DNA from 2 places in the Symbiobacterium terraclitae genome. Region 2 is predicted to be linked to the other one. Evidence: riboswitches for the same ligand, from Rfam matches in the RefSeq annotation. Region 2 holds a riboswitch; the other holds the start of a gene.
The links. Region 2 has a riboswitch for cyclic di-AMP ahead of J2Z79_RS03340 (CAP domain-containing protein). Riboswitches for the same ligand answer to the same signal wherever they lie in the genome.
Positions count from the first base shown of each region.

Region 1: it holds a riboswitch for cyclic di-AMP, as region 2 does, so the genes downstream of both, J2Z79_RS17650 (NAD/NADP-dependent octopine/nopaline dehydrogenase family protein) here and J2Z79_RS03340 (CAP domain-containing protein) in region 2, are expected to answer to the same signal.

Region 1 is NZ_JAGGLG010000049.1:8,727-12,123, reverse strand. Features, by position in the region: gene J2Z79_RS17655 (methionine synthase) at 1-479, opposite strand, end outside; gene J2Z79_RS17650 (NAD/NADP-dependent octopine/nopaline dehydrogenase family protein) at 472-1,575, opposite strand; cyclic di-AMP (ydaO/yuaA leader) riboswitch at 1,720-1,880, opposite strand; gene J2Z79_RS17645 (MetQ/NlpA family ABC transporter substrate-binding protein) at 2,329-3,153, opposite strand; gene J2Z79_RS17640 (methionine ABC transporter permease) at 3,193-3,397, opposite strand, start outside.
Region 2 is NZ_JAGGLG010000004.1:9,278-12,674, reverse strand. Features, by position in the region: gene lplA (lipoate--protein ligase) at 1-591, shown strand, start outside; gene J2Z79_RS03340 (CAP domain-containing protein) at 898-1,593, opposite strand; cyclic di-AMP (ydaO/yuaA leader) riboswitch at 1,646-1,790, opposite strand; gene deoC (deoxyribose-phosphate aldolase) at 2,032-2,694, shown strand; gene J2Z79_RS19080 (GGDEF domain-containing protein) at 2,786-3,397, opposite strand, start outside.

The DNA.
Region 1 (3,397 bases), on a different contig from region 2:
TGCCCGAAGTGGTGGCGCAGCAGCGGGAAGGGGCGCTTCCACAGGATGCGGTCCACCAGCCGCTGGGGAGGGATGCCGCCGGCCTTCTGCGCCGGCGCCCCCCGCAGGTAGTCCACCACCTCCTGCCAGTCCGCCGATCCGCCGAAGACGGCCTCGAAGAAGCCCAGTGCCCGCCCGTGCTCGGCCACCGGGTCTGTCGCCCCCAGCACCCAGCGGCGGCCCGCCTGCCCCTGCTCCTGGGCAGCCTGCGCCAGGTGGTCGAGCACGGCCCGCCCGGACTCGGGCGTGAGCCGGTAGCCCACGGCGACGATCTCGGGATCCCAGGCCGCGACCTCCGCCAGCAGGCGCTCGACCGGCACGGCCGGCCCCAGGGAGCGCACCTCGTAACCCAGTTGCTCCGCCGTCCGCAGAAAGCGCACCACGCCGCCCACGTGGACGTCGTCTCCGATGGCGGCGCCGATGATCCTGGTCTTAGACACGGTCCACCACGTCCCCTTCCAGTGCATATTGGCTGATCCGCTCGGGACCCCAGCCCTCCATCCCCAGGCGGGCCAGGGTCCGGCCGATCTGCCGGAAGTCCACGCCGCACAGCCCGTTGGATACGTGAATCAGCGCATCGGTGACCGGCGTGGAGACGCCGCAGGCTGCCCCCAGCGAGGCGATGGGCACAAGCCCGGTCGGCACGTCCTCCCAGATGTACCGGTGGTTCAGATGGGCTGGTGCGCCCACGTCGGCGTAGGCCGCCGTGGCCTGAATCGCCTCGTAGAGCGTCGGCCGTTCCACGCCGTAGGCCTCGGCCAGCCATTCCCGTGCGGTGAGGGCGCCCACGCCCAGGGCCCGCGCCACTGCCACCCGCTCCGCGTCCAGCCGCTCCAGCAGGGCGGCCACCGAGGGGGTGATCCCCTCCACGTAGTGGCGGAAGGCGCCGCCGGTGGACTCTACCCGACCGGCGTTGAGCAGGGTGACCGCCGGGTGGAAGATGGCGCCTACGTTGTCCAGCGAGGTCTTCCAGACCCAGCGGGCCGGCATGAACTGAGGGAAGGCGGGCTTGACGGCGGCCAGCAGCTCCGCGGTGCGCCGCGCGGGCAGCGCAGCGACCAGCACCTGGCGCTTGATGCCGTGGATGCGGGCCCGGCACGGCCCGACCTTCCGGCTGGCGTAGAGGAATGTCTGGGCCTCGCCGACCGTCACGTCCGCAGTGCACCCCTGCTCCCGGAGGACGTGCGTGAACTCGATGGCCCCGGCGGTGCGGCCCGGCAGCAGCAGCACTCGCTGGCCGTTCCGCAGGTGGGGAGCGCAGCGCTGGGCCACCTCCCGATGGGCGGACGCGGGCAGGACCACGAGGACGGCGTCTGCCCCCTCCAGCGCCTCTGCGACGGTGTCTGCAACCTGCACGGGTCCGAATCCTTCGACGGCGCCCTCCAGGAAGACGCCGCCCGCGGCCCGGACCGACTCCCGCGTCGCGGGGTCTCGGGCCCAGAGGGAGACGGGGTAACCCATCAGTCCGAGGTGGCCGGCCAGGGCGAGTCCGCCGTGGCCGGCTCCGAGCACGCAGTACCGCAGCACGTTCTCCACCCTCCTCTTTGGATTTGTGACTGGCACCGGGCCAATGCTCGGGGAACGGAGAAGGCGCCGGCCAAGTTGGCCGGCGCCCGCCTGAAGGCACAGCGAAGCTCAAGGTCTGGTGACCCCCGCAAAAGAGACGACGAAAGATAGGGCCCACCACCTTGACCACGCTTACGAGGTTAGCTGACGGACTCGGGGCGCCAAAGCGTGCCCCTACGCACCCTCCACTCCCGCCGGAGCCTCGGATGCGACTCGCCCCAGAAAGGTGGTTCCCCCGCTCCCCGCGTTGCACGGGGATTCAGCGATCAGGCGGGTCCTGCACTATTCCGTTGCCGCAAGCGAGATTATTCTATCAAATGGAAGCCAAGTTCGTCAACTCACAACATGCGGCAGGGTGTCTGCCAACTCAGCCCATGAGGGGGGCGGGCGACATGCACGCCCGGCCCGGTGGCACAGATGCGGCAAATGCACCGGGAGGAACGTGGGACTAGGGTGAACCGGCTCGCCCTGCGGAGCACCGCAGCAGAACCGAGCCTACTACACGGAGACAGGCGGTATGTAAGCCCCCCGTGGCACAGATGTGGCAGATACGCCGGGAGGGAAGTGAGACTAGGGTGAACCGGCTCGCCCTGCGGAGCACCGCAGCAGAAGCACGTTACTACACTCGGGCGGGCGACATGCGCGCCCGCCCGAGTGGCATAGACGTATCACACGCCAGGGGAGGGGACTTGGATCAGCGCTCCGCCCCCTCCCCACTTGCAATCAAAACGCAGGGATCACTGCACCGTCATACGTCTCGTTGATGAACTTCGCCACGGCCTCGGACCGGAGCAGGCTCATGAGCTTCTGGATCTCAGGCCGGTTTTCGTCGCCCTTGCGGACGGCCACGATGTTGGCGAAGGGGTTATCCTCTGCCGACTCCCGGGCCAGGACGTTGGCCTTCACCCCGAGGTTCTTCGCCGCATCCAGGTAGTAGTTCGTGTTGATCACCGCTGCGTCCACGTCCTCGAGGCTGCGCGGGAGGTACTCGGCCTGCAGCATCTCGATGTCCAGCTTCTTGGGGTTGTCGACGATGTCGTTGGGCGTCGCCTTGACCCCGACCCCCTCCTTCAGGGTGATCAGGCCCTGGTCGGCGAGCAGCTTGAGCGCACGCCCGGCGTTGGTGGGGTCGTCGGGAATGGAGACCGTGGCGCCGTCAGCCAGCTGGTCGATGCTGCTCAGCTTCGACGAGTAGAAGCCCAGCGGCTCCAGGTGGACGGGCCCCACCGAGACCAGGTCCAGCTTCCGCTCCTCGGCGAAGTTGGTCAGGTAGGGCAGGTGCTGGAAGTAGTTCGCATCCAGGTCTCCCTCGGCCAGGGCGATGTTCGGCTGCACGTAGTCGGTGAACTCCACGATCTCCAGCTTGATCCCCTCGGCCGCAGCCGCCTCCTGGATCGACTTCAGGATCTCCGCGTGGGGGGTCACCGACGCGCCCACCTTGAGGGTGACCTGCTCCGCCTTCCCGGCCGACTGCTTGGCGCCGCCGCATCCCGCCAGGATGCCCAGCGAGAGGACCGAAACCAGTAGGATACCCGCGATACGCTTCATCTGGCGCTCATCCTCCCCAGTCTGTGTGCAGACCGCTTTCTATTTATGCGTAAACCTGTTGGCCAGGCTATCGCCGATCCACTGCATCACCTGAACCATGACGACCAGCACCACGAGGCTCACGTACATCACGTCGAGCTGGTACCGGTTGTATCCCCACTTGACGGCGACGTCGCCCAGGCCTCCGCCGCCGATCGCACCGGCCATGGCCGAGTAGCCCACCAGGTTGACCAGCATCAGCGCC
Region 2 (3,397 bases):
TCCGGCAACGCCCAGTACGTGCGGCACGGGCGCATCCTGCACCACGGCTGCATCATGCTGGACTCCAACATCGAGGTGGTGTCGAACGCCCTCAGGGTGAAGGAGGCCAAGTTCCAGTCCAAGGGCGTGAAGTCCGTGCGCAGCCGCGTCACCACCATCAACGCCCACGCTCCCCGGCCCGTCACCATGGAGGAGTTCAAGCGCCTGCTCAAGGGGTACATCCTGCAGGCCGAGGGGCTGGAGCCGATGGAACTGACGCCGGAGCAGCTGGCGGAGGTGCGGCGCCTCCGGGATGCGAAGTACGCCACCTGGGAGTGGAACTACGGCGCCTCGCCCGCCTACGACATGCGGCGGGAGCAGCGGTTCGACGCCGGGACGGTTACCGTCCACCTCCAGGCGGAGGCGGGGCGGATCAAGGCCGTGAAGATCTACGGCGACTTCTTCGGCAGCGGGGAGCTGTCCGAGCTGGAGGCCGCCCTGGTGGGCCTGCCGCTGGACGACAACCTGGAGGAAGCTCTCGAACGGCTGAACGTCGGCTGGTACATCCAGGGGCTCACCGCCCGGGACCTGGCCGGGCTGCTCAAGGGCTGACGCAAGGGCATCAACGACTGCGACGGGACCAGCGCCGTGCCCTGGGCCGAGGCCGGCGGCATGATGGCCGTGTTGCCCTCTGTGTTCTTCGTCACCGTGGGACTCTGGCTGGGGAACGATGTCTCGGTCGTCCCGGGCCTCATGTTCGGGATCACCCATACAGCGAGCGCTTGCCTCTGTCTCTTGAAATAGGCGTCGCCCCACCTTGCGAGGGGCGCCGCACGCAGATGGGGCGCGCCGAAAAGCCCTGCCTGCCCACAGCAAGAAGGAGGCACTTCGCGTTGAAGTGCCTCCTTGGCATTCGTGTTACCGGCCCACGAACATCTGCGTGAACATCATGCCGTACGGGCCGCCCTCGACGATGCCGATGCCGATGTGGGTGTACTGGGCGTTCAGGATGTTGGCCCGGTGGCCCGGCGAGTTCATCAGGGCGTTGTGCGCCGCCTGGACCGACTGGTTGCCGGCGATGTTCTCGCCAGCGGTCCGGTAGGTCACGCCATACGCCTTCATCATGTCAAACGGCGAGCCGTAGGTCGGCGAGTTGTGGCTGAAGTAGTTGCGGTTGATCATGTCCTGGCTCTTCATCCGGGCCAGCTTGGTCAGCTGCAGGTCGGCCTGCAGCGGCTTCAGGCCGGCCTTGGCCCGCTCCTGGTTGACCAGGTTCAGCATCTGCTGCTCGGTGGCGGTGAGGCCGCTCACGGCAGCGGTGGTCTGCGGCTGGGTCTGCTGCTGCATCTGCTGCTTGGGCTGCTGCTGCGTGGGCTGGCTGACCGTCGTCTGCGGCTGCTTCGCCTGGGTCGTCTGGGCGGTGGTCTTCGGCGTGTACCACTTCACGTTCAGCTTCGGGAAGTACCAGCTCAGCACGCTGGCCAGGTCGGTGCGGGCGGGCACCTTGATGGTGTAGGTATAGGTGTAGGTGGTCGCGGCCGAGGCCGGCGCGGCCATCGTGAGCGAGGCTGCGGCGACGGCCAGCGCGATGGCAAGGCCCTTGAAGAACTTCATGCGTAACTCCTCCTTGCTGAGTGTGTCTGACTGCCACAGACACGGAGGAGGATGTCTCCCCCTGCTACGCTTGCGGGGTTAGCTGACGGACGCGGACGGCAGGAGTGTCGCCCGGGCAGCCGTTGACTGGCTGCGCTTAGCCCCAAGGAAAATTGGGTCCCCCGCTTCCGCACTGCGGAATTCAGCGCGTGTGGCAATCGCGATGCGTGTCTAAGCTTAACGTCTATAAGTGTATACGTCCATGTATAATCTGTGGCAGCAGCGCCAGCCGGTTGCCAGGCCGGGCAGAGGGCGACGCCGCTTCCAGCGCACTGGCAGGTGAACATCCAGTCGTCACCGAATGCTACACCCGGAGCCACCCCGCCATGAGCGCGGGAAGACTACCGACGAGCTCTGCGGCCCCGCCACGAGGAGGTTGTTGTCATGGACGTCACGCGCATGACGCGCGCGCAACTGGCCAAGCTGATCGATCACACGATGCTGAGACCCGACGCCACTGAGGCGCAGATTCGCACGCTCTGCGCCGAGGCCCGGGAGCACGGCTTCATGTCCGTCTGCGTCAACCCGCACTGGGTCCCGCTCTGCCGGGACCTGCTCAGCGGTACCGACGTGCTGGTCTGCACCGTCATCGGCTTTCCGCTGGGGGCCAACCGCAGCGAGATCAAGGCTGTGGAGGCAGAGGACGCCGTGGCCCGCGGCGCCCGCGAGGTCGACATGGTGATCAACATCGGCGCGCTGAAGTCCGGCCAGCACGACGTGGTGCTCAGCGACATCCGCGCGGTGGTGGAGGCCGTCTCCGGAGAGGCGCGCGTAAAGGTGATCATCGAGACCGGGCTGCTGACCGACGAGGAGAAGGTGACGGCCTGCCGCCTGGCGCAGGAGGCGGGGGCAGACTTCGTCAAGACGTCGACCGGCTTCGGCCACGGCGGCGCCACGGTGGCGGACGTCGCCCTGATGCGGCGAACCGTCGGCCCGGCGATGGGCGTGAAGGCCTCGGGCGGCGTGCGCGACCTGGCCACGGCGCTGGCCATGGTGGAGGCGGGGGCCAACCGAATCGGTGCCAGCGCCGGGGTCGCCATCCTGGCCGGGCTCGCGGAGTAGCCTTCCAACGCGGAAAAGCCATCGGGCGTGGGGAGCAGCGCTCCGCCGCCGCGATGGCTTTCTTCTTTCGCCTGTCTGCCGCAGGACCGCCTCAGGAGCCCACCACGACCCGGTTGCGCCCGGACTCCTTGGCGCCCAGCAGCGCCTGGTCCGCCCGGCGGACCCAGGACGCCACGGTGTCGCCCGGGTGGTACGGGGCCACGCCCAGGCTGATGGTCACCTGCAGGAAGCGGTCGCTCAGCTTCTGGTGCACCGCGTCGCCGAGCCGCTGCGCCAACTGGTAGGCCTGGGAGAGCTCGCTCACGTGTACCAGCACGATGAACTCGTCGCCGCCCCAGCGGCCCACCCGGTCGGTCGACCGCAGGGTCTGGCGCACCGCGGCGGTGACCGCGCGCAGCACCAGGTCGCCCGTCTCGTGGCCGTACGTGTCGTTGACCTGCTTGAACCGGTCCACGTCGAACATGATCATGGTGGCCGGCTCCATGCCCTCCTCGGCCTCCCGGATCTCCCGCTGGATGTAGGCCTGCATCTGCCGCCGGTTGGGGATGCCCAGGAGCGGGTCGGTGTGGGCCAGGTCGGCCATGGACCGGGCGAGGTGGCGCGTGCGGTCGTACTGCTTGCGCATCTCCGCCCAGGAGTAGAGCAGGCAGAGGAGTACCGCGTTGGAGAGGTAGAACTGGATCAGCGGCTCCAGCAGGGCGGG